One region of the Psychrobacillus sp. FSL W7-1457 genome, then DNA from elsewhere that is predicted to be linked to it. Evidence: riboswitches for the same ligand, from Rfam matches in the RefSeq annotation. Region 1 holds a riboswitch; each other region holds the start of a gene.
The links. A riboswitch is a leader RNA that binds a small molecule or an ion and turns the genes downstream of it on or off. The one in region 1 is predicted to bind S-adenosylmethionine.
Positions count from the first base shown of each region.

Region 2: another riboswitch for S-adenosylmethionine. It lies ahead of NSQ95_RS13585 (methionine ABC transporter ATP-binding protein); the one in region 1 lies ahead of NSQ95_RS01025 (PLP-dependent transferase).
Region 3: another riboswitch for S-adenosylmethionine. It lies ahead of NSQ95_RS05030 (ATP-binding cassette domain-containing protein); the one in region 1 lies ahead of NSQ95_RS01025 (PLP-dependent transferase).
Region 4: another riboswitch for S-adenosylmethionine. It lies ahead of metA (homoserine O-succinyltransferase); the one in region 1 lies ahead of NSQ95_RS01025 (PLP-dependent transferase).

Region 1 is NZ_CP151993.1:187,676-195,168, reverse strand. Features, by position in the region: gene NSQ95_RS01030 (homoserine dehydrogenase) at 1-617, opposite strand, end outside; gene NSQ95_RS01025 (PLP-dependent transferase) at 742-2,034, opposite strand; SAM riboswitch class I at 2,156-2,272, opposite strand; gene NSQ95_RS01020 (glycerol-3-phosphate acyltransferase) at 2,417-3,058, shown strand; gene NSQ95_RS01015 (YdcF family protein) at 3,077-3,664, shown strand; gene NSQ95_RS01010 (hypothetical protein) at 3,752-4,153, opposite strand; gene NSQ95_RS01005 (DUF2087 domain-containing protein) at 4,269-5,024, opposite strand; gene NSQ95_RS01000 (M3 family oligoendopeptidase) at 5,172-6,869, shown strand; gene NSQ95_RS00995 (RDD family protein) at 6,896-7,300, shown strand.
Region 2 is NZ_CP151993.1:2,767,391-2,774,883, forward strand. Features, by position in the region: gene NSQ95_RS13575 (MetQ/NlpA family ABC transporter substrate-binding protein) at 61-864, opposite strand; gene NSQ95_RS13580 (methionine ABC transporter permease) at 878-1,546, opposite strand; gene NSQ95_RS13585 (methionine ABC transporter ATP-binding protein) at 1,539-2,564, opposite strand; SAM riboswitch class I at 2,656-2,760, opposite strand; gene NSQ95_RS13590 (thioredoxin family protein) at 2,800-3,120, opposite strand; gene NSQ95_RS13595 (toprim domain-containing protein) at 3,131-3,481, opposite strand; gene gcvH (glycine cleavage system protein GcvH) at 3,558-3,938, opposite strand; gene NSQ95_RS13605 (arsenate reductase family protein) at 4,012-4,374, opposite strand; gene NSQ95_RS13610 (acyl-CoA dehydrogenase family protein) at 4,611-6,392, opposite strand; gene NSQ95_RS13615 (acetyl-CoA C-acetyltransferase) at 6,478-7,493, opposite strand, start outside.
Region 3 is NZ_CP151993.1:1,080,086-1,087,578, forward strand. Features, by position in the region: gene NSQ95_RS05020 (MetQ/NlpA family ABC transporter substrate-binding protein) at 1-645, opposite strand, end outside; gene NSQ95_RS05025 (methionine ABC transporter permease) at 657-1,319, opposite strand; gene NSQ95_RS05030 (ATP-binding cassette domain-containing protein) at 1,309-2,334, opposite strand; SAM riboswitch class I at 2,483-2,591, opposite strand; gene NSQ95_RS05035 (AzlD domain-containing protein) at 3,422-3,730, opposite strand; gene NSQ95_RS05040 (AzlC family ABC transporter permease) at 3,732-4,415, opposite strand; gene NSQ95_RS05045 (TVP38/TMEM64 family protein) at 4,550-5,191, shown strand; gene lepB (signal peptidase I) at 5,184-5,732, shown strand; gene addB (helicase-exonuclease AddAB subunit AddB) at 5,812-7,493, shown strand, end outside.
Region 4 is NZ_CP151993.1:1,876,126-1,883,618, forward strand. Features, by position in the region: gene abc-f (ABC-F type ribosomal protection protein) at 1-1,672, shown strand, start outside; SAM riboswitch class I at 1,757-1,860, shown strand; gene metA (homoserine O-succinyltransferase) at 2,006-2,914, shown strand; gene speD (adenosylmethionine decarboxylase) at 3,368-4,183, shown strand; gene NSQ95_RS09010 (DUF5694 domain-containing protein) at 4,426-5,142, shown strand; gene NSQ95_RS09015 (aminoglycoside phosphotransferase family protein) at 5,178-6,107, shown strand; gene NSQ95_RS09020 (hypothetical protein) at 6,228-6,425, shown strand; gene NSQ95_RS09025 (acyl-CoA dehydrogenase family protein) at 6,761-7,493, opposite strand, start outside.

The sequences.
Region 1 (7,493 bases):
ATTAGCTTGCGAAATGCATCCTGACCAGATATATCGTTGTAAGGATCAGCCTCTGCATATCCAAGCAGCTGTGCTTCTTTTAAGGCATCCTCAAATGGCGAATCCTCTATACGCATTTGCGTCAAAATATAGTTGGATGTTCCATTCAATATTCCTTGAATTTTCTTCACAGAGTTTACTTGAAGCAGGTTTTTTAGAGTCTTGATAATTGGCACCCCACCAGCTGTAGTAGCCTCATAGCCTACAAATACACCTCGTGATTTTGCGCGCTCCTGTAAGGGAATACTATATTTAGAGAACATGACTTTATTTGCAGTAATCACGTGACAACCTTTGTCAATCGCTCTGCATAAATAGCTATATGCGGGCTCTTCGTTGACAATTGCCTCAAAAACTACCTGGAGTCCAGGAATATTCTCAATATCCTCAAAGTCGTCTGTTACCAAAACTCCTGGAGTTTCAGGTCTTTCTTTTGCTAAATTATTTATCAGGATTGCACAAATCTCAATATCCAACCCTAATGACTTTTTTAAGTCTTCTCTTTTTTCATTTACGATATGATAAATCCCTTGGCCGACTGTTCCAAACCCTAAAATCGCTGCTTTTATTTTTGCCATGCTGTCTCCTCCAAAATGAATCTGTACAATTGAATATAAATAATCGCACTTGTGTAATATTTCAATAAATTTATTGACTATTTTACATATTGTAGACTATTTTTATTCATTATACAATATAATTCTACCTAGAGAGGACATTTGTTTTTCTCAAAAGTACTTTTTCGAGTGCATTTTGTAAGTCTTCAACTGCCTCCAAGCCAACAGACAAGCGGATTAGGTCCTCTGTAACGCCTGTTTTTTCTAAATCCTCTGGAGTAAGCTGTTGGTGAGTAGTAGAAGCCGGGTGGATAATTAAGGATTTTGCGTCTCCTACATTAGCAACATGAGACCAAATTTCAATATTATCAATAATTTGTCTGCCTGCTTCTCTGCCTCCCTTCACTCCAAATGTCAGAATAGAACCGAAGCCATTTTTTAAATACTTTTTAGCCAGCTCGTGCGTTGGATGGTTTTCAAGCCCTAAGTAGTTAACCCATGACACTTCCTCATTTGCATTTAAGTACTCTGCAATCTTCTGTGCATTTTCGTTATGTTTTGGCACTCTTAAGTGAAGTGTTTCTAGTCCTTGAAGAAAGGAAAATGCTGCCTCTGGGCTAAGAGTAGGACCAAAATCCCGAAGCAACTGAACTCTTAGCTTAATTGCAAATGCCACATTTGGTACGTCGATTCCATAACGTAGCCCATGATAAGTAACATCAGGCTCTGTAAATCCCGGAAATTTATCGGAGTTCCAATTGAAATTCCCTCCGTCTACTACTACACCACCAATTGTTGTCCCATGGCCTCCAATCCATTTCGTTGCAGAATGTATAACAACGTTAGCTCCATACTCTATAGGATTTGAACCAAAAGGTGTAGCAAATGTGTTATCTACTAATAATGGAACTCCTACTTCATTGGAAATTTTTGAAACAGCTTCTACGTCTAGAACATTTAAGCTTGGATTTCCAATGATTTCTGCAAAGAAGCCTTTCGTTTTCTCTGTAACAGCTTTACGGAAATTTTCTGGGTCAGAGGAATCTACGAATTTTACTGTAATCCCATAACGTGGGAGTGTATGTGCAAATAGATTAAAAGTTCCTCCGTATAAGTTTTCAGCAGCTATAATTTCATCTCCAGCTCCAGCAATGTTCAAAATAGAAAATGCTATGGCTGCTGCTCCTGAGGAAAGTGCTACTGCTGCTGTTCCTCCTTCCAGTAATGCAATTCTTTGTTCAAAAACATCTACTGTTGGGTTTGTGATTCTGGAATAGATATTACCAGTCTCTTTCAAGGCAAATAGATTTTGTGCATGCTCTGTGTTTTGAAATACATATGAGGTTGTTTTGTAAATAGGTACTGCTCTAGATCCTGTCACTGGATCAGGCGTTTGTCCACCGTGCAATAGAAGTGTTTCTTTTTGAAGATTAGTCATTTGAATTCCTCCGATTTAGTAGATTAGATGGATGCTGGAGGCCAGAGAGGATTATAGAACTGACAACTATAAAAACCCCTCTTCAATTAAGAAGAGGGGTCAAATTGATGACATGTTCCTCCTCTTATCTTCCAAATTCTATTAAAGAATTTGTAGGATTTAGCACCTTTCCAAGTTATAGAACTTGGTGGTTGCCGGACTTCTTAGGGCCTATTCCCTCAGTCACTCTTGATAAGAGTATTTGATTAGTATTCCATCTTGTTACACAGTATAAGTCTCCATATATTTAGATGTCAAGTCATTTTATAAAAATTCTGAAACTTCTTCTTTTTTTAATCGTTTAATATAATAGATAGAATAATTTTATAAGGGGTGTCATAGAATGGTTGTTTGGATTGTTAGCATTCTCCTAACAGGCTACATTATTGGTTCGCTACATGGATCTAAACTCGCTCAATGGATGAGTGGAGTTAATATAAAAAAAGAAGGCCTAAATAATTCCGGAGCATCCAATGCTACTATCGTACTTGGTTGGAAGTATGGTGTTTTAGTGGGAGTCATAGATATATTAAAGGGTGCCATTATGATTATTGGCGTACGTGTACTTTCTGAGCAGTGGAGCTTGTTTAGTTCATCAGAGCTGGATCTACTTCTTTATCTAGCTGGTGCCGCGGTTATTTTAGGACACAACTTTCCAGTTTTCACAAAATTTAAAGGTGGGAAAGGCACTGCTTCCATCATCGGGGTTTTACTTGCATTACACTGGCCGGTCGGACTGGCAGGATTGCTTATATTAATCTGCGTTACACTTTTAACGGATTATTTGTTGATAGGAGTTTTATTTTTTTATCTCATATTTTTAGGAGCCTCTGTCTGGACAGCAGATGGAGCAGGGCCAATTTTAATAGCTGGCTTCCTATTTTTAATGGCTTCCTTCTTACACATAGAAAATGTCCAACGATTATTACGAAAGGAAGAGACAAAAATCTCCTCCGTTATAAAGAAAAAGAAGCCTTCGCTTTAAAGGAAAAGAGTGAGTTAAATGAGCAAAAAAAAGAGGTGGATTGTGGTCATTCCATTAATAATAATCGCATCGAGCGGATTAGGTATGTGGATGCTTACAAGCAAATGGCTCGAGGACGGGTTGAAGCCTAAGGCAGACGGTTCCAATGAGTATGCCATTGTGTTAGGGGCAAAGGTAAAAAAAGGACATATACCTTCTCTAGCACTTCTTTATCGTTTGGAAGCAGCACTAGAATATGCTGAAAAGTATCCAGCTGTAAAACTTGTTGTTACTGGAGGACAGGGACAAGATGAGGATATAGAGGAAGCTATAGTGATGAAGAACTATCTTGTAGAGAATGGAATTAAGGAGAGTCGAATCATAGTAGAAGATCAATCTACCTCTACGTATGAAAACCTTTTATACTCCCAACAGCTTCTCCCTGACAGCGTTACCTCTGTCACCATTATTACGAGTGATTTCCATTTACAGCGCGCAAAAATTATAGCCGAAGGAATAGGATGGAATGCTGATGTGGTAGCTGCTAGGACACCACAAATTTCAGAGGCAAAACTGCGTTTGCGTGAAAGAGCAGCCTTGCTCAAAACCTTTGTCTCTGGAGAATAAAACAAAGGGAAGGATTAAAAAGAAGAGTAGCTACGCTGCCCTTCCTCCCTTCCTCGGCTCGCTCATTTTCGAAATATAGGAAATTTATTAACCCTCTACCAGTGCATAGTATTTCAGAAGTTTACCTTCTAACTCTACGAGTAAAATAGGACCTTCTTTTTCTATAGTTGAAAAGATCTTTGCACCAACAGGGAGCTTATTCGACATTTCGTCTTCAAAGTCTGTGTCTGAATCATTTCTTTTTTTTATTTCCCCTACTTGCTCGCCTTTTGTTAAAGTAAGTTCCTCAACCCAATCAATTCCGGTCTTATAAATCACACCATCTAGCTGAAATATATCGGCTTCAGGGTCTAATGTTAAAACCTCTTCAGCGTCAGGATTTTTAGTTTCATGAACTTCTATTTTTTCTGTATTTAATGAATTAGAACATCCAACAGCAGTTAATAAAACGAAAATGATCAAACCCAAAAATAATGCTGGTAGTCTCACGTTATCCCCTCCTTACATTGTTAGACGGACAAGGGTGGAATAAGTTACCTTTCAATACTTTTATATATGGTCTGTATTCTTCTCTAATTATAATTGGATTCAATTCACTTCTTCCTCACCCCTTTACCCAATAAACACTACCATCATCTTTTCTATCTAAAAACCCGTACTCAACTAAATAGCGTCTAAGGGTCACATAGTCATCGTATATGCTTTTTAGAATTTCATTTATTTCTTTTTCGCTATACTGTTTTTCCTTGTCAAAATGCTTAATAATTACTCTTAGTGTTGCTAGCTTTTGCTTTTCCTTTTTCGGAAACTTAATCATCCGCCCATTTAATCCACCAGGGAAGAACTTTTTCTCTACTTCTGCCTGCTCTTCGGCTGTTATATTGTAGCGATCGTCTACCATCGTAGCGTTTTTATGAATTGGAAGGAAATTAGGGGCATGACTGTCCTTTTCCTTCAACAGCTCCATCATCGTCAAAAATATCTTTGCTTGGCGTTCCTTCTCCTTCAAAACAAAACGATGATTTCGAATAGTTGAGGCACTCCCTATCTCTAACTCCTTTTGAACTTCTAAGTCACTTCTCCCTTCATAAAACAGTTTTAGCAAGCTATTTTGGTGATCCGTCAAGCCTGTTAGCTTTTTGTTTAAGCCAATTAAATAGTCAAACACAGAGATATGTTGTTGCTCTATATGAAGCTTCATAAATTTCTCCGACTCATAAAGTACGTGATTTTCAGGATAAATCAAACCTTTTTCTACTTTTTCCCCACACAATAAACATTGATAGCATTCTAGTTCCTCCACATATCCTCTTTTCATATCTTCCATAGAAGCTTCTATAAATTTCTCAACCGCATTCATAACAAACACTCCTTAATTTTGTTTATTTATTTATAAACATTTTATATTATTGTCTATAAGTAATCAAATAAAATAATACTGTTGCAATTTTTCTGAAAATAATAAACAATTGAAAGGTGAGGATTACAAAAATTAGGGGGAAATACAGTGGTTACATTTAAAGAGTACGAATATAAAAGACCAGATTTACAAGAAATGAAGACAGCATTTCATAGTTTATTGGATAAAATGAAGGAGGCTTCTTCTGTAGAGGAGCAAAATTCAATAATTGAAGAGATTAACTCGATTCGCAACGACTTCTCTACCCAAGCAAACCTTGTTTATATCCGAGCTTCTATCGATACAAACAATGAATTTTATCAAAAGGAACGCGATTTTTTAGATGAAATTAGTCCCGAGGTAGATGAGCTTGTCACAGAATACTACAAGGTTCTTGTAGCTTCCCCATACCGTAATGAGCTAGAACAAAAATGGGGCAGCCAATTATTTGATTTGGCAGACTTTCAAATTAAAGGATTCTCTTCCGAACTTATAGGCTTAATGCAAAAGGAAAACAAACTAACTTCTGACTACTCTAAGCTTGTTGCATCTGCAGAAGTTGAGTTCGAGGGAGAAAAATATACACTAGCACAGCTTGGAAAGTTCACAGAGTCGACAGACCGTGAAATAAGAAAGAAAGCTAGAGAAGCTTCCGGTGGATTTTTCGAAGAAAACGAAGCCAAATTCGATGATATCTATGACCAACTTGTCAAACTACGTCATGAGATGGCAACTACTCTTGGCTACAAAAACTTTGTAGAGCTTGGGTATATTCGAATGAACAGAATCGACTATAATGCAGAGATGGTAAAGAAATTCCGTGACCAGGTTCGTGATTATATAGTCCCTCTTGCCAATAAGCTACATGAAAGACAAGCTAAACGCATTGGTGTAGAGAAGCTTAAATTTTATGATGAACCACTTAACTTTTTAACTGGGAATGCAACTCCACAAGGCTCTCCACAATGGATTATAGATAACGGAAAGAAAATGTATGAGGAGCTTTCTCCAGAGACAGCTGAATTCTTCCAATTTATGATTGACCGAGATCTAATGGATTTAGAAGCTAAAAAAGGGAAAGAAGCTGGAGGATATTGTACATTTATCGATGACTATGAATCTCCTTATATTTTCTCTAATTTTAATGGAACATCTGGAGATATTGATGTCTTAACACATGAAGCCGGGCATGCTTTTCAGGTTTACACAAGTAGAAATATTGGGATACCGGAATATATCTGGCCAACGTTTGAATCATGCGAGATCCACTCGATGAGCATGGAGTTTTTTACTTGGCCATGGATGGAGCTTTTCTTCAAAGAGCAAACAGAGAAATATAAATTTGCCCATCTAAGCAGTGGCCTTTTGTTCCTTCCTTACGGTGTGGCCGTAGACGAATTCCAGCACGTCGTATATGAAAATCCAGAAATGACACCAGCAGAAAGAAAGGCAGCATGGAGAAAAATTGAGCAAACGTACCTCCCTCATCGTGATTATGATGGGAACAGTTATTATGAGGCTGGTGGCTTCTGGCAGCGCCAAGGACATATTTACGCAAGTCCATTCTATTACATCGATTATACGTTGGCACAGATTTGTGCATTCCAATTTTGGAAACGTTCAAGAGAAGATCGTGAATCCGCTTGGAAGGATTACTTACACCTTTGTAAACTAGGGGGCTCTATGTCCTTCACTAAGCTTGTAAAAGAAGCTAATCTCATTTCTCCTTTTGAAGAAGGCTGTGTCGAGTCTGTCATTGGTACAATTGAGGATTACTTAAACAGCGTAGATGATGCTTCACTTTAATTTTAGAAATAAGGAGTTTATAAGTTATGATTAACCCAGCAGGTTTTTGGATAAGAGTTGGGGCAGGTCTATTAGATGGAATTATTATCGGTATACCATTGGCAATTATTAGCTTACTTTTGTTCGGAGAAAGTGATACTTGGTTTACGACCATAGGACAAAACTTTTATACTTTTATCTTGCCTATTTTATGGGCAGGATACACAATAGGCAAACGAATTGTAGGAGTACGAATCGTTAAAGTAGACGGGTCTAGTGTAGACGTTTGGACGATGGTAAAAAGAGTTATAATAGCAGGAATTGTCTATGGGATAACTTTGGGTATTGGTCTAATTGTGAGCTGTTTTATGGTCGGTTTACGCGAGGATAAGAGATCCCTTCATGATTTTATAGCTGGTACTTATGTAACTCATGATTCGCCTTATTCATGAGCAGTTAACTTAACCTTCTATCATCCCCACTTTATTTTTGATACTAATGAAAAGAAAAGAAGATGGTCGTGATTCCCTTCACGACCATCTTCTTTTATCTAGCCTTATTTTTTAAAGCTTTGTTAAAGTTATTGGTTGATTTAGACTAACAATTTTTTTATAGTGACTGTAAACATAAACAAAGGAACTTTCA
Region 2 (7,493 bases), 1.4 Mb from region 1:
TCACCCCACAAAAAAAGCAAGCACACCAGGTGCTTGCTTCAATAACTCATCCAACAAGAATTATTTCACCGGAACTACTGCTCCGCCCCATTCTTCTAAGATGAAATCTTGAATTTCTTTGGATTGTAGTGCTTCTACTAGTGCTTTGATGCGCTCGTCTTTTTCGTCACCTGCGTTTACCGCTACTAGGTTTACGTATGGAGATTCTGAGTCTTCAATTGCGATTGCATCCTCTAGTGGATTTAAGCCAGCATCGATTGCGTAGTTGGAGTTGATTAGCAATGCGTCGCCTTCATTGTTTTCATATAGCTGAACCATTAAAGCAGCTTCGTAGTTTGGATCGAATTCTAGGTTTTTCGGGTTGTCTATAATGTCATCAATTTCTGCTTTTGTTTTATCTATTCCCTCAGCAAGTGTAATTAGCCCTTCTGCTTCTAGCATTGCTAGCACACGGCCATGGTCAGCAACCGAATTACTCATTAGGATCGTTGCTCCTTCAGGAAGCTCTTCAATCGAATCATACTTTTGAGAGTAAAGACCAATCGGCTCGATATGGATGCCACCAGCATTTACGAAGTCATAGTCGAAATCATTCATTTGTGATTCTAGATAAGGAGCATGTTGAAAATAATTGGCATCTAGGTCGCCATTATTTAAGTCTTTATTTGGTAGTACGTAATCTTGGTACGTTTCAATTTGAAGCTCAATGCCTTGTTCTTCTAAAATAGGTACTACCTGCTCTAAAATTTCTGCGTGCGGTACGTTAGAGGCACCAACAACTAATTTGTCGCTATCCTCATCACCACAAGCAGCAAGCGTTAATGCACTAACAGATAATAAAACCCCAGCCAATAATTTTTTCATTTTCAATCTCTCCCTATCTTTTATCAATTTTTGTAGTAATAATATCGCCAATCCATTGTAGAATAAAGACGATGATTAATATTAAAATAGTAGCAATAAGCGTTACATCTCCGCGTCCACGTTGGAATCCATCTAAAAATGCTAGATTCCCAAGTCCTCCAGCTCCAATAATTCCCGCCATTGCTGTATAACCAACTAGTGATATACAAGTTACGGTAATACCAGATACTAAGGCTGGCATCGATTCTGGCAATAAAACCTTCCAAATGATTGTAGAGGTTTTAGCACCCATCGATTTAGCTGCCTCTAAAACACCCTTGTCGATTTCTCGTAGTGCGATTAAAACCATACGGGCATAAAATGGAGCCGCTCCAATTACTAATGCAGGGATGGCCGCATTCGGACCACGCATCGATCCCGTCAACAACGTTGTAAATGGTATCAACAAAATGATTAAAATAATAAACGGAATAGAACGAAAAATATTGACTACTCCACTGGTCAACCAGTTTGCTATTTTATTTGCCCATGCTTGGTGTGGGCTTGTCAAAAATAATAATAGTCCTAAAATTAGTCCAAAGATTGCTGTTAGGACTGTAGAAATTGCGGTCATATAAAGGGTTTCTATAGTGGCTTCCCACATTTTAGGCCAATCAACATTTGGAAATAACGATTCAATCATTGTTGATCACCTCAGTTTTAACTTTTTGCGAGTGGATAAATTGTATGGCATCTTCCACCGCTTGTTCATTTCCATCAATTTGCAGGATTAGTGTCCCGAACGCCCCACTTTTCGTATGAGAGATGTTCCCCTGGACAATATTTACCTCTAAATCGAACTGTTTGATTAATCTTGAAAGAATTGGTTGCTCTGTAGTATCTCCAACAAAAACGAGCTTAACTAGCTTGCCATTTGGATAAAGCTGAACTAAATTCTGTATCGTTTGTACAGGTTGGTTTGAATCAGAAATTTGAGAGACGAAACGCTTAGTAATAGGCTGTTGTGGCTTTTGGAATACCTCAAGCACATCTCCATCTTCTACAACTTGACCATTTTCCATAACCGCTACTCGGTTACAGATCTTTTGAATAACTTGCATCTCATGTGTGATTAACACAATGGTTAATCCTAATTTTTCATTAATGCTTACGAGCAAGTCTAAAATGGAGTCGGTTGTTTCAGGGTCAAGAGCCGATGTTGCCTCATCACAAAGCAATACCTCTGGACCATTAGCCAACGCTCTTGCAATTCCTACGCGTTGCTTTTGTCCTCCAGATAATTGAGATGGGTAAGAGTCTCCTCTTCCTTCCAATCCAACAAGGCTTAATAGCTCTTCTACTCTAGCTTTTCTTTTGTCCTTTGAGACACCTGCAATTTCTAAGGGAAATGCTATATTTTCAGCGACTGTTCGCGACCAAAGTAAATTGAAATGCTGGAAGATCATACTTACTTTTTGACGAAAGCTTCGAAGCTTATCCTCATTAATAGATGTAATTTCCTGGCCATTCACTGTAATATGGCCATCTGTTGGTTTTTCTAAACCGTTTAACAAGCGGATGAGCGTACTTTTACCCGCTCCGCTGTATCCAATAATCCCGAATATTTCTCCACGCTGTATGTCCAGATTTACACTGTCAACTGCAACGATTTCTCCTTGCTTCGTAATAAATCTTTTCGAAACTTCTTTTAAACTAATCAAGTAAACCTGACCACCTTTCCTAATAAAAAACCCCTTCTGCAAAAGAGCAGAAGGGGTGTATGTTATCTATTTAAAATAACGTTCATCCATTCTCTCATTTCCCAAAGCTATTGCTTTGCGTGACTTGGCACCATTTCACTTTCGTGACGGTTGCCGGGCTTCAAAGGGCACTTCCCTCCACCTCTCTTAATAAGAGCGACACTATTAAATTGTGTTTTCAACATAACGAATATTATCATAGGTTTCCATCTTCGTCAATAGCCTTTATTGTTTCCAATAAGTAAGGAACTGATTGAAAAGCATAGATTTTCTTTACCACTTTTCCTTGTTTTGTAATAAGAAGACAAGGTACGCTTTCAATTTCCTGTTCTATCGCCAAATCACCTAGAAAATTAATATTTGCTTGACCAATTGGATAGGTAACCATTTCTTTAATAACATTCATCATTTTACTTGCTACCTGACACGTTCCACACATAGGCGTATAGATGTAAAACAAGGTAAGTGTTGAATTGTTTTTAGCGCTATCCCATTGTTCTCTAGTCCATTCGTTCATACACATCATCCTAAGGTAAAAATTCTTTTTTCACCTTAATATTAACACGTTTTAATATAGATGCCAAAACCTTGACCGGAGTATTCGCAACTTCGCCATACGTAGGATTGGTATACAGGTGAATGGCCTCTGGATACTCCTTCCTAACAACCGAGCGAATTTGTTCTCCCGATTTATCTGCATCTAGAAAAGCATAAATCGGCAAGCCATCATAAGGGCTTAATAGCTCCTCCAATTTTACATCGGATATCGTTCCATTAGTACATATAATTTCTGGAGATTCATCGAGAAGGCTTAATAATTGCAGCTTATCAGACCTACCCTCAACGATAATTATTTTATCACTAAATACATGTGCCATTTAGCTTCTCTCCCAACTTATTGCCTTTCCTTTATTATATGAAAAAAACGCCGATTATTAACCGGCGTTTTCATTATTACTCTGCTATTAATTCTTCGTACTTCTCAGGAGATAATAAGCTGTCCACTTCTGATACGTCAGAAGGCTCAACCACGATCATCCATGCATTTTCATAAGGTGATTCATTAACAAATTCGGGGCTATCTTCTAGCTCAGTATTTACTTCTACTACTTTACCACTGATAGGTGCATATAGTTCTGAAACAGTTTTCACGGATTCAACACTACCAAAAGCGTCTCCTGCCTTGATATCATCGCCAACTTGTGGAAGTTCAACGAATACGATATCTCCAAGTTCAGATTGTGCAAAATGAGTAATTCCAATACGGACATTTCCGCCCTCATTTTTTACCCATTCATGTTCAGCTGAGTACTTAAAATCTTTAGGTACGCTCATAAATAAACCCCTCTCAAATAATTAATCCATTCTATTTAATATTCACATATTTTGATAGTAAATACAAGGTGCTTTAAGAGGTTTTCCACATGTCTTCAAACTGCTCTTCTTTAAAACCAAGCGTTAGCTTGTGTCCATCATATACAAGAGGTCGTTTAATCAATTTCCCATCCGAAGCAAGCAGCTCCAACTGCTCATCCTCCGACATAGTAGGAAGCTTGTCCTTCAATTGTAATTCACGATATTTTACGCCACTAGTATTGAAGAATTTTTTCAGCTCATTATCGCCTTGTGCCACCATTTCCTTTAATAGTTCCTTTGAAGGCGGTGCGTCAACGATATGATGGTTCTCAAATGGAATATTGTTATCTTTCAGCCATTTGCTTGCTTTGTTGCATGTACTACATTTTGGATATCCGTAAAATTGGATTGTCATTTATATCTCACCTTTTTCTTTTTATCATAATAATATTTTGTTACTCATGCAAGAGAGAACAGTGAAATGCTCTCTTCTTAACTTTAAAAATATTCTTGTTTTTGCTTAGCGGTGATAAATTCCCGTGAGCGGTCATAAATCTTGCTGAACGGTTATAAACTCATTCCCCTTCATGGTAATATCGTTTTTCGGACAAAAAAGTAGCCATCTGGAGTTCCAGATGGCCACTGCTATTATTAAACTACAAATTTTTCAGCTTCGATTAGCTTAACGGAAGCTTCGCGTTTTTTCTCGATTACATTGTATGGTGTGTAGCGTGTTAGCTTGCGAAGTGCAGAAAGCATCATGCGTAAGTTATCGCCATCAACTGAAGCAATTAGTGTTTCTTTTGCTGCTGCTTCGATTTCATTGAAAGCTTCTTGGCAGAAGATTTGAGTGTATAGAAGCTTTTGTGCTGCTTTTTCTTCTCCGCTGCGTGCGATTGCTTTTTCTGTACGAAGTACTGCTGATTCCATAGCGAAGATATTATTCGCAATGTTAGCAATGTGTACTAATACTTCTTGCTCTGCTTCTAATTTAGTCCCGAAGCGTTGAGCAGCCATACCAGCAGCTAAAATACCGATTTTCTTAGCGTTTGCCACTAGCACTTTTTCTTGTGCTAATGCTTCATCGCCAACTTCCTCTGGCATCATCATTAATAGCTCTTCTTGAAGTGCTTGAGCTTTTTGAAGAAGTGGTAATTCACCCTTCATTGCTTTTTTCAGGAATGTTCCTGGTACGATTAAACGGTTGATTTCGTTTGTACCTTCGAAAATACGGTTAATACGTGAGTCGCGGTAAATGCGCTCTACTTCATACTCTTGCATGAAGCCGTATCCACCATGTAATTGAACTGCTTCGTCAGCAATATAGTCTAGAACCTCAGACCCTACTACTTTGTTAATAGAGCATTCAATTGCATACTCAGCGATTGCAGCTGCAATTTTTGTTCCATCTTTTTGATCTTCTTCGCTCATTTGACTCATACGATCCTCGAAGTAACCAACTGTACGATATATTAAGCTTTCTGTCGCATATAGCTTAGAAGCCATAGTTGCCAGCTTTTGTTTAGTTAAGTTGAATGAAGAAATAGGCGTTTTGAATTGTTGACGTTGGTTAGAATAAGATATAGCAAGCTCTAATGCACGTTTAGAACCACCAATCGTACCTACACCTAATTTGTAACGACCTATGTTAAGAATGTTAAATGCAATAATGTGGCCACGACCGATTTCACCTAATAGGTTTTCAACAGGAACCTGTGCATCTTCTAAGATCAATGTACGAGTAGAAGATGATTTAATACCCATTTTCTTCTCTTCTGCACCTACAGATACTCCTGGGAATGTTCTTTCAACGATAAATGCAGAGAATTTGTCTCCGTCCACTTTTGCATAAACAACGAATACGTCTGCGAATCCTGCGTTAGTGATCCATTGTTTTTCACCATTAAGAACATAGTGAGTGCCTGCTGCGTTTAGTTTAGCAGTTGTTTTTGCTCCAAGAGCATCTGAACCTGAGCCTGGCTCCGTTAAAGCGTATGCCGAGATTTTTTCTCCAGATGCTGAGTTTGGAAGGTATTTTTTCTTTTGCTCTTCATTACCGAAAAGAACGATTGGAAGAGTACCGATTCCTACGTGTGCACCGTGAGTGATAGAGAAACCACCTGCTACTGATAACTTTTCAGCGATTAATGCAGAAGAGATTTTGTCTAATCCTAGACCATCATATGCCTCTGGAATATCAGCTGCTAAAAGACCTAAGTCACCAGCAGATTTCAATAAACGTACAGAGTGATCAAACTCATGATTTTCTAGGTTCTCCACAACAGGTAATACTTCGTTTTTTACATAGTCTTCTGCTGTTTTAGCAATCATTTTTTGCTCATCATTGAAATCCTCTGGTGTAAATACGCGGCTTGCCTCAATATCTTCTACTAAAAAGCTTCCACCTTTAATTGCATCTTGAACTTGTGTCATTTCCTTCTCCTCCTATTGTGTGTAAACGTTTGTTTAATTGATTGTGAAATGCGCCCTTCAATCAAAGCGCATTTCCCCCTTAAAATTAAAGAAGTTCAAATACTCCAGCTGCTCCCATGCCTCCACCGATACACATCGTTACAACACCGAATTGCTTCCCTTGTCTTCTAAGTTCGCTCATCATTTTTAGAGTTAAGATAGAACCAGTTGCTCCTAGTGGATGCCCTAAAGCAATCGCTCCACCATTTACATTTACTTTATCTAGGTCGATACCTAAATGACGAACGACTTGGATAGATTGAGAAGCGAAAGCTTCATTGATCTCCCAAAGGTCGATATCTTCAATAGATAGACCTGCAATTTTTAATGCTTTAGGTACCGCAACGATTGGTCCGATCCCCATTACGTCCGGAGCCACGCCCCCAACTGCGAATGAACGGAATTTTGCTATCGGCTTTAAGCCTTGTGCCTCTGCAATTTCACGATCCATCACTAAGACTGCGCCTGCACCGTCCGAAGTTTGAGATGCATTACCTGCAGTTACAGAACCACGTACGTTGAATGCTGGTCGTAATTTTGCAAGTGTTTCTACTGTTGTTCCTGGACGTACACCCTCATCCATTTCGAACATAAATTTTTTCGTTTGCGCTTTGTTGTTTTCATCTACGAAATGCTTGATCACTTCAACTGGAACGATATCATCGTTAAACTTACCAGCTGCTATTGCCGCTGCAGCAAGCTGATGTGAACGAACAGCAAATGCATCCTGGTCTTCACGGCTCACATTATATTTATTCGCTACCTGCTCTGCTGTATGCCCCATTCCCATATAATATTGAGGCGCTGTTTCTGCTAAATGAGCATTTGGTCGAATGACATTCCCCATCATAGGAACCATACTCATCGACTCTACTCCTCCAGCAATAATTGCCTCGGAGTGGCCTAACATAATACGTTCAGCCGCATAAGCGATTGATTGTAGACCTGAGGAACAGAAACGATTGATTGTGATCGCTGGTGTTGTATCTGGAAGTCCAGCAAGCGCACCGATATTACGAGCCACGTTCATTCCTTGCTCTGCTTCAGGCATTGCACATCCTA
Region 3 (7,493 bases), 890 kb from region 1:
TATAGGGTCCTCACCAGGAGAGAAGCCAGCTTGACCGGCAACGCCGTTATTAATGATAGAAGCAGTAACGTCAGGTAACACTCGTGGTGTTTGCTGTGCAACCATTGGGATGATGTCTAGGTTCAATGGGTTCTCTACAATGCCACTTGGGTCTCCAAATAGGCCGAAGCTATCTGAAAGAGTGATTAAATCTGCAGACTCTAACAAACGAAGTGCACGAGCCTGGTTAGATGGATCATCTGGAATTGCAATTTTATCGCCTTTTTTAATTTCGCTAATGTCTTTGATTTTTTCGGAATAAACGCCAAGTGGTGCAAACATCGTTGAACCGATCGGAACAAGGTCATTACCACTTTCCTTTACATATTGGGATAGGAAAGAAATATGTTGGAAGGCATTTAAATCGATATCTCCCTGTGCTAAAGCATTATTGGGTAAAGTGTAGTCTGCAAACTCGATTAACTCGATTTCAATTCCTTCTTTTGCTGCTTTTTCCTTTAAAACTGGCCACTGGGCACCATCTGATCCATTCACTCCAATTTTCACTTTAACCGTATCTTTGTCTGAAGCAGCGGAAGAGTCGTTACAAGCTGCTAAGACTACTGCTGCTAGAAGAGCAATTATTAATAAACTAATTTTTTTCATATCTATTCTCCTTATCGTCTGATGAATTTTTTAGATAATGCATTTCCTAACCACTGGGCAAGCTGTACTAAAACGATGAGTATAACAACGGTTACGAGCATAACACTTCCCTCAAATCGCTGATATCCATAGGTCATTGCTACATGGCCTAGTCCGCCTCCGCCGACTGTCCCTGCTACAGCAGAAAAGTCTATTAAGCTAACAGTTATAAAAGTTAAGCCGAGAATAAGAGGTCCAAGAGCTTCAGGTATTAAAACGGTAAATATAATTCGTAAAGGACTTGCACCCATCGCTTGTGCTGCTTCTATCACCCCGGGATCAATGCTAACTAAGTTATTTTCCACAACTCGAGCTATAGAAAAGCTGGCGACAATCGTCATTGGGAAAATGGCGGCTGCAGTTCCAATAGTTGTTCCCATTACAAATCTAGTGAGCTGAGAGATGGCCACTAAAAAGATGATAAATGGGATTGGTCGAATAATATTGATTAATATGTTCAACACTTGAAAAACAATTTTGTTTTCTAAAATGTTTCTTTCTCGTGTTACGAATAATAGAAGACCTATCGTTATTCCTAAAATAGAACCAAATACTAAAGTGGCAATAACCATAATAATGGTTTCCCCAGTAGCTTCTACAATCCTTGGCCAGAAAGTACTCCAATCAACTTTCATGCTTTGCCACCTCCTGAATGTCAACGATTGTCTCTAGCTCATTAATGGCACTTTGTATTGCCACCGTGTCGCCTTCAAAAGACACGATTAAATCTCCAAAAAGCCTTTCCTGTAACTCTCGTATAGAACCATAAACAATATTGAAATGAATGCGATGCTTCTGAGTTATTTGAGATAAAATGGCTTTATTTGTTACGTCGCCCTTGAAGATTACTCGATAAAAGCCGTTGCCTCCTCGAGAACGCCAATCCTCTAAAATTTGTGGAGAAGGTAGATCCTGTTGTACAGATCGTATAAAGCGCTGAGAGGTAAGATGCTGTGGATCAGTAAATACATCGAATACGTCTCCTGATTCAATAACCTCTCCATTTTCCATTACAGCTACTCGATCGCAAATGGACTGAATGACGTGCATTTCATGTGTGATTAACAAAATGGTAATTCCAAATTCCTTATTCACCTTTTTAAGTAAGCGAAGAATTTCTGCAGTAGTTTCGGGATCCAATGCAGAAGTTGCTTCATCGCAAATGAGAATATCAGGTGATGTTGCAAGAGCTCGAGCAATGCCAACGCGCTGTTTCTGTCCTCCAGATAATTGACTAGGGTAATCCTTTTCCTTATCAGAAAGTCCGACAAAGCTAAGTAGTTCAGTCACTCTTTTTGTAATTTCATTTTTACTCAAGCCCGCTAGCTTTAGAGGGTAAGCTATATTTCCGCCAACTGTTCGAGAGTGGAACAAGTTAAAGTTTTGAAAAATCATTCCAATATTTCTTCGTCTTGCTCGTAACTGTTTGGAAGTCAATGATTTAACATCGATATTCTGAATAAATACAGAGCCTGCAGAAGGACGTTCCAGCATATTAACTAGTCGGAGCAGCGTACTCTTTCCCGCACCACTAAATCCTATGATGCCAAATATCTCACCTTCTTTTATTTTTAGAGAAACATCTTTTACTGCATGCACCTCCCGCTTGCCAAGACGAAAGGTCTTGGAAACATTTTTAAACTCGATCATTCAAATTACCTCCTCATACATCATTGGTTCGTTACAGACAAAAGATAGTCATCTACCTTTCTATCACGAGAAAAAGAGAGCTTCCTTGTTCTTATCTAAAAACGATAAGAAAAAGAAAGCTCTCCAGAATTTACGAAAAAGCCAACTTTTCTCATCTTTCAAGCATTGCGCTTGCAGGAGTTGGCACAGTATTCAAAGATTTGAACCTGTTGCCGAAACGTCATAGGGCCTGATCCCTCGGTTTCTCTAGATAAGAAAGTGATGTGCTATTTAATTGTTGTAAGAATTGTTTTAAACTTTAAACAATAAAAACATAACAGTCAAGAGGTTTTCAAAATTAGGGTAATTTGAACTACTTAATTGATTAATTAAATATAAATTTTTGAAGGGTTCGAAAAAATAATAAATAATATAGTTTTATACGCTAGGAGGAAGCATTCATGGATGAGCTATAACTTATCCGTCATCGCTTCCCCTCGATCAATAATTCGTAAAAGAGTTTTTAATAAAGGCTATGTTAAAGAGTAGGGTTGATTTATGATGCAAAGAAATCTATAAATCAGAAAGTAGAATTGATTTCCGCCCCAGCCGGACGCTTTCCTCGGGGTGAGCGATAAGCCATCACCCATCGCTTACGCGCGTGGTTGTGATGTCTTATCTGTCTCACTCATCCCGTAGGAGTCGCCGTCTGGCGCTCCAATCAATAAATGGGAATGGCTTTCCTTTATCGATAAAGCGCGAATAAGTTTACTCGCATAATCAAAGCTAAAAAACTGTCACCAACCCCAAATTCATCATCTTTTTATGTTCTTACTAGCCATTTGAAAGTTCCTTTGTTTATGTTTACAGTCACTATAAAAAAGAATTGTGAGTCAAAATCAACCAATAACTTCAACAAAGCTTATTTAAATTACAAATTTATTAAAGTCACGGACAATTAAGAGAGAATTATTAAAAATATAAAGTTTTGTACTCTACGAGGAGGCATTCGTCGGTGAACGATAAGCTATCAGACGTCGCTGCCACTCTATCATAATTCGTAAAATGCATGTTTAATAAAATGAATTTTTTGAAGAAATTAACCCCTTTATATAAAGAGGCTATAAACTGCTAAAAAACCAACTGTTCCAAGGACTACTACCATCACATTTTGAAATAAAAAGGCGAGAGTAAAAGCAATGATTGCACCTATAAAACCAAATAAAATATCGCCTTCTTGTATGTATAAAACTGCTGGAAATATTAATGCCCCTAAAACAGCAAAAGGGATATTACGTAATATACCTGAAATAACAGGTGGCAGTTCCTTGCCTTCTAAAAATGTTAAAGGAAATGCTCGAGGAATGTAAGTAACAACTGCCATACCAAAAAGCATCCACCAATACCAACTACCCAATTTATAACACTCCTTTTGGCAAGCTTTTTTGTTTTCTTGCATAGATGATTTCAACTAGAATAGAAGAAGCAAGTGTTGCGACTAATATAGCCCATCCAGTAGAAAGTAAGCTAGTCCAGTAAAAAAAAGCATTAATCACAGCAGAAATGAGGGCTAGCATGACTACTTTTCGGTTATCCTTCATAGACGGGACTAGTAATCCTATGAACATGGCATATAAAGCTATAGCCATCGCTGCTTTTAAAAAAGCAGGGAGGTTTGCACCAATCGCATGACCAATTGCAGTGAAGACAACCCAGCTACTATAGGCAATAATCACGACACCAAATGCAAACGGGGTGGAAATTTTCTCGCCTTTTTTAGTAGCAAGAACCGAAAAGGCTTCGTCCGTTATCCCAAATGCATAAATTCCTTTTATCCATCGTTTCTCGCTTTGCATCTTTTCATTGAGTGATGCCGTCATAAGAAAGTGACGGATATTTACTACAAAAGTATTTAATACAATTAATATAGGGTCTACCCCTTTTGTAATAAGCGTTAAGGACATATATTGGGCTGCTCCAGCGTAGACAAATATGCTCATGGCGGTTGCCTCCAGAAGAGACAATCCTGAGGTTTTTGCTAATAGGCCAAAGGTGAGAGCTACGGGAAAATAACCAATAGCGATACTTAGTCCATCCCGCATCCCGCTAGCGAAAGATCTATTCACAAAATATTCACATCCTTTTTACATAATGAAAAAATTATACTATAAGAATATAGTTTTATGTATACAATAAAAGGGGAAAGTATAAATATACATAGGCGGAGGAGAGAGACATGCCAGATTGGTTATCGTTTGAGACACTTACTGATTTAACAAAAGAATATCGGACACTTGGCCCGATTATCGGCATTTTTCTGCCCTTTCTGGAAGCCTTTCTGCCATTTTTACCATTAGTGGTTTTTATCGTTGCTAATGTAGCTGCTTATGGTTTATTGTTTGGATTTTTATTATCATGGGTTGGTTCCTTTGTTGGAGCTTATACTGTATTTTTAGTTATTCGTAAATATGGACGGGCCAGAGTTTTAGGTTTTATAACTAGGCATGAAAGAATACAAAAATTAATATTATGGGTAGAGAGGAATGGTTTTGGACCACTATTCCTATTGATCTGTTTCCCTTTTACTCCATCTGCTCTGGTTAATATCGTAGCAGGGTTATCGAATATAAAAAAACATACGTATTTATGGACTGTAGCCTCAGGAAAGCTCATTATGATTTTTGTCGTTAGCTTTATCGGCTCAGATCTTAAAGCGCTTGTTACACAACCGGTTCGAACTGCAATTGTTATCCTAATTATTGCTATCTTATGGTTTATTGGAAAGCGTGTGGAAAAAAGAATTGAAAAGAGAGTAGAAGAAGACATAAGTGGGGTCAATATAAAAAGAAAGAGAAAAAGAGGAGAGACATTTGAGTAAATTTAAGCAGGAGACAATGGAATGGGTCATTGCCATAACTATCGCTATAGCTATTGTAGTCGTAGTTAGAATGTTTCTTGTAACAAATTATGAAGTTAGTGGTAAGTCGATGATGCCAACCCTTGCGGATAAGGATAGGGTATTAATTAGTAAAATCTCTCCAATCAACCGTATGGACGTCATCATTTTTAACAATGGAGAGGAAGACTTTGTAAAGCGTGTCATTGGGTTGCCGGGAGACACAATCCGGTATGAAAATGATGAGCTATTTGTGAACGAAAAACAGATAAAGGAGCCATTTCTAGAAAGTAATCTTGCTTATAAAAATCCAGATGAACATTTTACCGAAGACTTTAATTTACTTGAATTAACTGGCAGTAATACGGTACCGAAAGGCAAGCTTTTTGTACTTGGAGATAATCGAATTGCCAGTCTAGACAGTCGGTATTTTCATTTTATAGATAAAGATGAAGTTATTGGAGAGGTTAAATTCAAATACCTTCCATTGGCAGATGCCACCTTCAATTTTACGTCCGAATAATTTCCCTCACTTGACTATGTTTTGTACAATAGAGAGTAGGAGATTATTCGTTTTTTTTATGGAAAGGAGCTTGTTTAGCTTGTCATTACGAATTATTAGTGGTCGGTCTGGATCCGGTAAGACAAAGTTTATACAACAAGAAATTGTTCAATCAGTAGATGCGGCTCCATTCGGAGATCCGATTTTTTATATAGTACCTGACCAAATGTCATTTTCCAGTGAATATGACATGGCCGCTGATTCAGGGGTAACTGGAATTATTCGCGCCCAAGTGAGTACATTTAAACGGCTTGCTTGGCGTGTTCTTCAAGAAACAGGTGGTATAGCTAAAGAAGAAATTAGTGGCTTTGGCTATCGTATGCTTATTCGTAGCTTATTAGAGGACAACAAGGACGAATTTACTTTGTTTAAGCGTGCATCTACTAAACGGGGGTTCACTGACCAAATAGAAGTGCTATTGAAGGAATTTAGTCGTTATTGTGTGGACTCCTCTTCGATGAGCAATGCCTTTAGCAGCTTAAAGGCTGTCGATGCCCCTCAAACATTATTAGATAAATCCTCGGATATTATGATGATGCTTGATTTAATCGAACAAAGGCTAGGGACAAGCTATGTAGACGGAGAAGGGTATTTAACAATACTCGCAAATAATATTAAGGACTCCTATCTATTGGAAACCTCAGAAATTTATATTGATGGGTTCACCTCCTTTACTGCTCGAGAGCTAGAAATTATTCAAGCATTGATGAAAAAGGTGAAGAGACTATCTATTGCACTGCCGATGGAGAGTCTTTCAGATGCCTATGATGAGCAATCTCTTTTCTTCCAGCCTGCTAATACAGCTGCTAGATTAATTGAAATGGCTCAGACTGAACACGTTCAGGTAGAGGAAACGATGCATTTTAAAGATCAAAGACGGTTCGTAGCAGAAGAGCTTGCTCATATTGAAGCTAATTTCGATCAAATACCAGCTTCTCAAATTATGTCTAACGGAGCACTAAGGCTAACGGAGGCAATGAATAGACGCGCCGAGATTCATGCGGTTGCTAGACAAATTAGAGATTTAGCTCATTTTAAAAATGTCCGCTATAACGAAATGGCAATATTACACCGGGATACTGAAAGTTATGAAGGGCTAATAGAGACAACCTTTCCCCAATATGAAATCCCATTTTTCATAAGTAAAAAGAAATCTATGCTTCACCATCCTCTGATCGAGCTCAGCAGAACAGTTTTAGAAATTATTCAATCTGATTGGAAATATGAGCCGATGTTCCGAGCGATTAAAACGGATCTTTTCTTCCCGATCGATGCACCTAAAACGATGTGGAGAGAGCGAGCAGATCGTTTAGAGAATTTCGTACTGTCCTTTGGTATATACGGGGATAGATGGTTTGATAGTCGAAGATGGGTGTACAAAAAGTATAGAGGCCTAGAATTCTATTCAAAGGTACAAACGGATGAAGAGCTTAGTATTCAGGCTGATATTCATGCTGCGAGAGATATTCTTATCCAGCCGATAAAGAATCTGGCAGATGCCCTGGAGGAATGTAATACAGGAAAAGATATAGCTATTGCGCTCTATACCTTTATGGAATCATTACAGGTGTACGAAAAACTGCAAAATCTTAAAGAAGTGGAGGAGGAAAGCGGACAGCTGTTGCTGGCTACAGAGCATGACCAAGCATGGAATGAATGGGTCGATGTGCTAGACCAATTTGTTCTAATGTTCGGAGAGAAGGAAATGTCTCTCGAAGAGAC
Region 4 (7,493 bases), 1.7 Mb from region 1:
AATAGGTTATTTAGCCCAAATTCCTACTTTTTCAGAAAGCGTTAAAGGAAAAGACCTGTTATATGATGCTTTCGAGGATACTATGCTACTACAGAAAAAGATGAGTATACTTGAAAACGAACTAGCAGTGGTAAATGCTGAGGCGATGGAAATACTTCTAAAGCAGTATGGAGACATACAGGAAAAATTCACGTTACAGGGCGGATATACGATTGATTCGGAAATTGATAAAGTAGTTGAAGGGCTAGAGCTAGGTGATTTTGTAGAACAGCCATTTTCAAGTTTAAGTGGTGGAGAGCAAACGAAAATAATGCTTGGACAGCTACTATTAACCAAACCAGACCTTTTACTGTTGGATGAGCCGACTAATCATTTGGATTTGTTTGCAATAGAGTGGTTAGAGGAGTATTTAGTTAGTTATACAGGTACAGTGGTTATTATTTCACATGACCGATATTTTTTAGATAAGGTAGTTACAAAAGTTGCAGATCTTGAGGATGGTATGCTTACGAAATATCATGGTAATTATTCTTCTTTTCTAATCGAAAAGGAAGAAAAACTTACTCGTGAATTTCAACAGTATGAGGAGCAACAAAAAAAGATAAAGAAAATGAGAGAAGCGATAAAAAGATTAAGGATATGGGCTAACCAAGCAGTTCCTCCAAATGCAAGTTTACACCGTCAAGCGAGGAATATGGAACGGGCATTAGAGCGGATGGAAAAGGTTCGTAAACCTCTAATAGACCCTAAGAAAATGAGTCTATCTTTTGATGCGGCACCCCGAAGCGGAAAAGAAGTTGTCATAATGGAAGAGGCTTTCAAAAGCTTTGGTGAAAAAATGTTATTAAACAGTGCAGAACTTCATGTACATTGGAAGGACCGTCTTGCAATCGTTGGTAGGAATGGAACCGGTAAAACTACCATTTTGAATATTCTCAGGGGAGTAGAGTTAATAGACTCGGGTGAAGCTCGATTTGGTAGTAATGTGCGCCAAGGATATCTTTCTCAACATTTCGAAATAACAGATCCCAAAGCTCGCTTAATAGATATTTTTAGAGCTGAAGTAAATGTGGCAGAAGGAGAGGCTCGACACATTTTAGCGAAGTTTATGTTCTACGGGGCGGATGTTTTTAAAAGAATTGCTGATTTAAGCGGAGGAGAAAGAATGCGACTCCGTCTTGCTCAGCTAATGCATCAAGATATAAATTGTCTCATATTAGATGAGCCAACGAATCATCTTGATATTGATTCACGAGAGGTATTAGAGGAAGCGCTAGATGATTTTACAGGGACTATTATTGCTGTATCTCACGATAGATATTTTCTAAATAAACTATTTCCAAGGACTGCTTGGCTAGAGCATGGCGTGCTTACCACATTTGAAGGCCCTTACGAATGGGCAAGGGAAAAATGGAATGAGTTTTGCTCGAAAGAAAATATTAGGAAAGAAATAATCGATCAGCCATTAAAAGAAACAACACCTGCCAAACAACAAAAGGAAATTCCTTTGGAAAAGCGAATAAGTGAGCTCGAAAATGTTATAGGTGAGCTAACAAAACAAATTAGCATAGAGAATGACTGGGAAAATTATGAGGCATTAAGCTTGGAAAAACTTCGGGTAGAGGAGCAATTGGAGCAATTATTAGAAAAATGGCTAGATTTAGCAGAATGACCCGAATACTTTGTAAAATGGGTTGATATAAGTAATAGAGCATGCTAATATAACTTATTAACGAATAATTTAAACAATTTAATATTCTTATCAAGAGAAGTGGAGGGATTAGGCCCTGTGATACTTCGGCAACCTCTGTTGTACAGAAAGGTGCTAATTCCTAACAAGACGATCTTGGAAGATAAGAGCTAGTTAGCAAATTCCTGCCTCTCTTTTCTTACATGGAAAGAGAGGTATTTATTTTAACAAATGCCTTGCTCCTGTTCGCTTTCCTACTTAGTTTGAGGCGAAATCACAGGTGCTCTTGCGCATTTCATTGGGAGGGGAAAGTCATTGCCTATCAATATTCCGAAACAATTACCTGCAGCTAAGCTGTTAAAAGAAGAAAAAATTTTTCTCATGGATCAAGAGCGTGCTTACAAGCAGGACATCCGTCCACTTAACATTATTATTTTTAATCTAATGCCTGAGAAGGAAAAAACGGAGCTTCAGCTATTAAGACTTCTGGGGAATACCCCTATACAAGTGAATATAACCTTTATGAATACAGCGACGCATGAATCCAAGAATGCCAGCAAAACCCATTTGGATACTTTCTACACGACATTTGATCAAATAAGAGAAAAAAAGTTTGATGGGATGATTATAACTGGTGCTCCAGTAGAACAGTTGCCATTTGAGGAGGTCGATTACTGGAATGAAATGAAGGAAATAATGGAATGGTCTAAATCCAATGTCACCTCCACCTTACATATTTGTTGGGGCGCGCAGGCTGCACTGTATTATCATTTTGGTATAGATAAATTCACACTTTCTCGTAAATGCTCGGGAGTGTATCGGCATATATTAACTGACCAAGTGGAGAATTTAATAAGAGGATTTAATGAAGAGTTTAATGCTCCCGTATCTCGTTACACTTCTGTATCTGAAGAAGAAATAGAAAAGCATGAGCGACTAACTATTTTATCCACTTCGGAGGAAGCAGGTGTGTTTCTTGTAAAATCGAACGACAATAAAATGGTGATGGTCACTGGTCATTTAGAGTATGATGCGCACACATTAGCAGAGGAATATCATAGAGACATAACTAAAGGAATAGATATTGAGATGCCCAAATACTATTTCCCAAATAATAATCCCTCTAATAAGCCATTAAATACATGGAGGGCACATACACATTTATTATTTTCTAATTGGTTGAATTACTATGTTTATCAGGCTACTCCTTATAAATGGGAGTAAATAGAAAAATTATATACGAGTCAATTTCATAAAAAGCATTTTAAAGATTAAAAGTGAACATTATAAATATTGATTGCAGCGGAGGGCGGAGACGTAAGTAGGGATGAGTGAGACAGATAAAGACGTTACAACCACGCGCGAAAGCGATGGGTGATGGCTTATCGCTCACTCCACGGAAAGCGTCCGCGATATGAGCGAAAATCAATTCTACTTTATTATTAAAAATCAGATAAATTTCATTGTTCTCTTTTAATTGTTCGTGTTTTTCTATACAAACAGGAATTTTGAAATTGACACATATAAACTCCTGTTTTAATATTCAGGAGTTTTTTATTGATTTTAGTTTTATTTATTCAAATATTAGGGAAGACAAAATGGAAGAGACATTGTATTTTGCTGATACACATATCTATAAAAGTATGATTTTCAATTATTGGAAGTGGGGTTATGTCTATGAGTTTGACACCAAAACAAAGAATCGAGTTACATGGTTTTAATAATTTGACGAAAACACTAAGCTTTAATATGTATGATATTTGTTATACAAGGACGAAGGAAGAAAGGGAAAAATATATTGAATACATTGATGAGCAATATAACGCTGAGCGTCTAACCAATATATTAACAAAAGTGTCCGAAATTATAGAAGCGAATATTTTAAACATAGCGCAACAGGACTACGAGCCACAAGGGGCAAGTGTGACTATTTTAGTGTCAGAAGGACCCGTGGATCAAACACCGATAGAATCATTTAAGCAATCCCCTGGGCCTATACCAGAGGTCGTTCTTGGTCATCTAGACAAAAGTCATATTACCGTTCATACGTATCCTGAATATCATCCAGATGAAGGGATTAGTACGTTTCGAGCAGACATAGACATTTCGACTTGCGGAGAAATATCTCCCTTAAAAGCTCTAAACTATCTAATACATTCCTTCGAAACCGATGTAATGGTCATGGATTACCGAGTGAGGGGATTCACGAGAGACGTGAAGGGTCATAAATTATTCATTGACCACGATATTAATTCCATTCAAAATTATATTCCGAATGCCTTGCAGGAATATTACCATATGATTGATGTGAATGTTTATCAGGAAAATATTTTTCATACCAAATGTAAGCTGAAACAATTTGATTTGAATAACTACCTCTTTGGTTACAAGGAAGACGAGCTATCCAATGATGAGAAAATCTCTATCACCAAAAAGCTTAAAACAGAAATGGATGAAATCTTTTACGCCAAAAACATGACACGAACCGAATAATATTAAGTTCTAAGTGTCATGTTAAATCGTTCAAAATGAAGATAAAATCATCCAGAATAGCAGAGCAATTCGCATAGAATTTGCTCTGTTTTTTATTTATCGTTTTCTTAGAAAGGCCTCAACCAATAATTTATCTATTTACCTTTATTCCTTTATATGGGAAAATAATAGAAAATTATGTTAACTCTGCGATGTATTAATGAAATTAATTTTATCGTATTGGGAGAGGATGGTAATAAAAAATGACCAAAATCATGATATTAGGGACATTTCATATGGGAAATACTTCTGATTTATACAATGTAGAAACGGACAACTTACGATCGACTAAAAGGCAAGGGGAGATAAGAAAAGTTGTAGATGCTATAAAAGAATTCCATCCTGACAAAATTGCTTTGGAAGTTGAAAAAGAAAAAAATCACTTATTAAACGAAGAGTATAATCAATATTTAAACAATGAACTAGAGCTAGCGATAGATGAAATACATCAGTTTGGTTTTCAGGCGGCAGCGGAGTTAAAACATGAAGAGGTATATGCGATAGATTGGATGGAGAACGTTGGGAATCGATCAATCGGAGAAGTTATGAAGTGGGCAGAAAAAGAACAAACAGAGGTTTTTCAATTAATTGATACTTATCGTTCCAAGCTCATACTCCCACTAGGTGAAAAAAGGATAGATGAGCTTATTATAAACCTCAACGAAGAGAAATACATAAAAAAGCAACATGAAATGTATATGCATATTGCTCGTATAGGTCGGGGGAGCGACTATGTGGGAATTGATTGGATGAGATGGTGGTATCAGCGAAATCTTATTTTGTTTGCTAACCTCGCCGATATCTCCTCTTCAAATGATCGGGTACTTTTGATAATAGGAGCAGCTCATGTCCATTTGGTAGCTCAATTTTTAAAAGAAAGTGGACTATTTGAAATTGTTTCGGTTGGTGAGTTTCTTTAGATTTGTATTAGCAACGATAGAAAGGAGGCAATCTTTTGAAAGTTAGTTTTGGTGAAATAAAAGAAAAAATCGTTTTACTTAAGCATTCTAAAAGTATTCAAGAGTTGTCAAAAGGATATTCCTCTGACCTGAAATTTATAGTTACGGATGAATTGGATAAAAAATATGTATTACGTCTTATGGAAATTAAATTGTATAAGAGAAAAAAGGAAGAATTTCAACTGCTCAATGAGCTTCGTCTATCACGCATTAAATGTCCCATGCCCGTAGAGATAGGGAGGATAGATGAATTAGGATTGTGTTATAACATCATGACTTATATAGAAGGAGAGGAAGCAAAAGATTATCTTCCTTATTTATCAGAGCAACAACAATATGAATTAGGGAAAGAGGCCGGGAAAGAGCTTTTTCGTATACATATGCTTCCTGCACCACTTAATTTGGAGAGCTGGCATATTAGATCAATTAAAAAACATAATAGATACCTAGAGCAATACAAAAGTTATAATTTAAGCTTTGAAAATATGGAGAGAGTCATTCATTTTATAGAGCAAAATAATGTATATTTGGAGAATCGTCCCAATCAATTCCAGCATGACGACTTTCATTTGGGAAATATCATTTTAAACAATCAGAGATATGGGGGTCTTATTGATTTTAACAATTTTGACTGGGGTGATCCTTGGCATGATTTTATGAAAATTCCTATTGCTAGTAGAGTGGAAAGTGTACCTTTTTCAATTGGTCAAATACATGGTTATTTTAATGATAATATTCCAAATGAATTTTGGAGGATATATAGTATTTATGCAGCTATGATGTGTTTTTCCAGTATAGTTTGGTCAATTAAAAGCTCTCCTCAGCAATTAGAAAAGTTTATGGAACGTATTAATCTATTATTACAGGATCACCATTTTTTCGAGGAGCTAGAACCAACCTGGTATAAGGATCCAGAAAGAGTGTAAGTCAATTTTACTTCAGTATTAAAAAGCTTATAAATTTCATTATCTTTTATTGTTCTTGGTTTTCTACAAAAACCGTACTTATAAACATGAATTAAATATGATTGGTAAGGAGAAAATCTGTTGGTTAACTTAATAGAAAGTGTAAACGAGGTAACGATCCTATTGCTGTGGCTATGTGGATATGCATATATTCGTCTGCTTAAAAAGACGAAGAGGGAAAGAAAGCTTAACAGGTTTGAAGTAATGATGTATATCATTACATATCTTGTAACTTTTTTATACGCAGCCTCTTATGTCCTTTTAACCTTTGGGACGTAACAAGAAAAGCGCAATCGCCTATGTCTGCCCCGACAGGCAAATGGAGAAAAGCGAGGAGGCAGTTCCTCAGCCACCGGAGCTTTTAACCATTTGACCCCGAGGGGCAAGGCGATGGAGCTAGCCAATCAAGAAAAGCGCAATCGCCTATGTCTGCCCCGACAGGCAAATGGAGAAAAGCGAGGAGGCAGTTCCTCAGCCACCGGAGCTTTTAACCATTTGACCCCGAGGGGCGAGGCGATGGAGCTAGTCATCAATTTATCCACAGGTTTCGAAGTTTATAACTTCTTAAACAAAATTAAAACGAAGCGAATGGACTGCTCTCCATTCGCTTCGTTTTAATTTTCGTCTTTCTTAGTTGCATCAATAGCTGCGCTTGCTAATTTTGACTTTATCATATCTTCCATAGGAGGGTTGTATAATCCTGCTCTCACATTTAGGTAGTAGCGATGCATCGGATTAGATTGAGATAGGGCTCTAGAGCCAACTATTTTCATAGCCAAATCGACTATTTTAATAGCTCCATTCGTGACGGCTATTTTAGTAATATCCAGTGACTCTTGAAGGGTCGTCTTATCTTCTGCTTGCTCATATCGTTCCACCGTTCCATAGAGCATATGTCTTGCAATGGATAACTCTAGTTCCATTTCGCCTATGATCTGCTTAATATTTGGAGTCTCAGCGATTGGCTTTCCTAAAGAGGTGGGGATATAAGAAGCCGCAAAGTCAACTGCGTATTTCCTTGCTGCAGAAGCGATCCCTAAGTAGCAGGCTGGAATATGAAGCATCCATCCCTTTGCTTCTGTCTTGGTAGCAGGTAAGGCTTTCAGGATATGATTTTCGGAAACTCTAACATTTTCTAAAATGAGGGTATGACTTGCAGTTCCTCTCATGGAAAGCATATCCCATGTTTCAAGAATAGAAACACCAGGACTGTCCCTAGGTACTACTATCATTTCAACAATGCCGATTTCGTTTGTGCATGTAACTATAATATAATCGAGTACAGGGGAAGCAGATGTAAAAGTTTTCTCACCATTAATCACTAAATCCTTGCCATCCCGTATAACC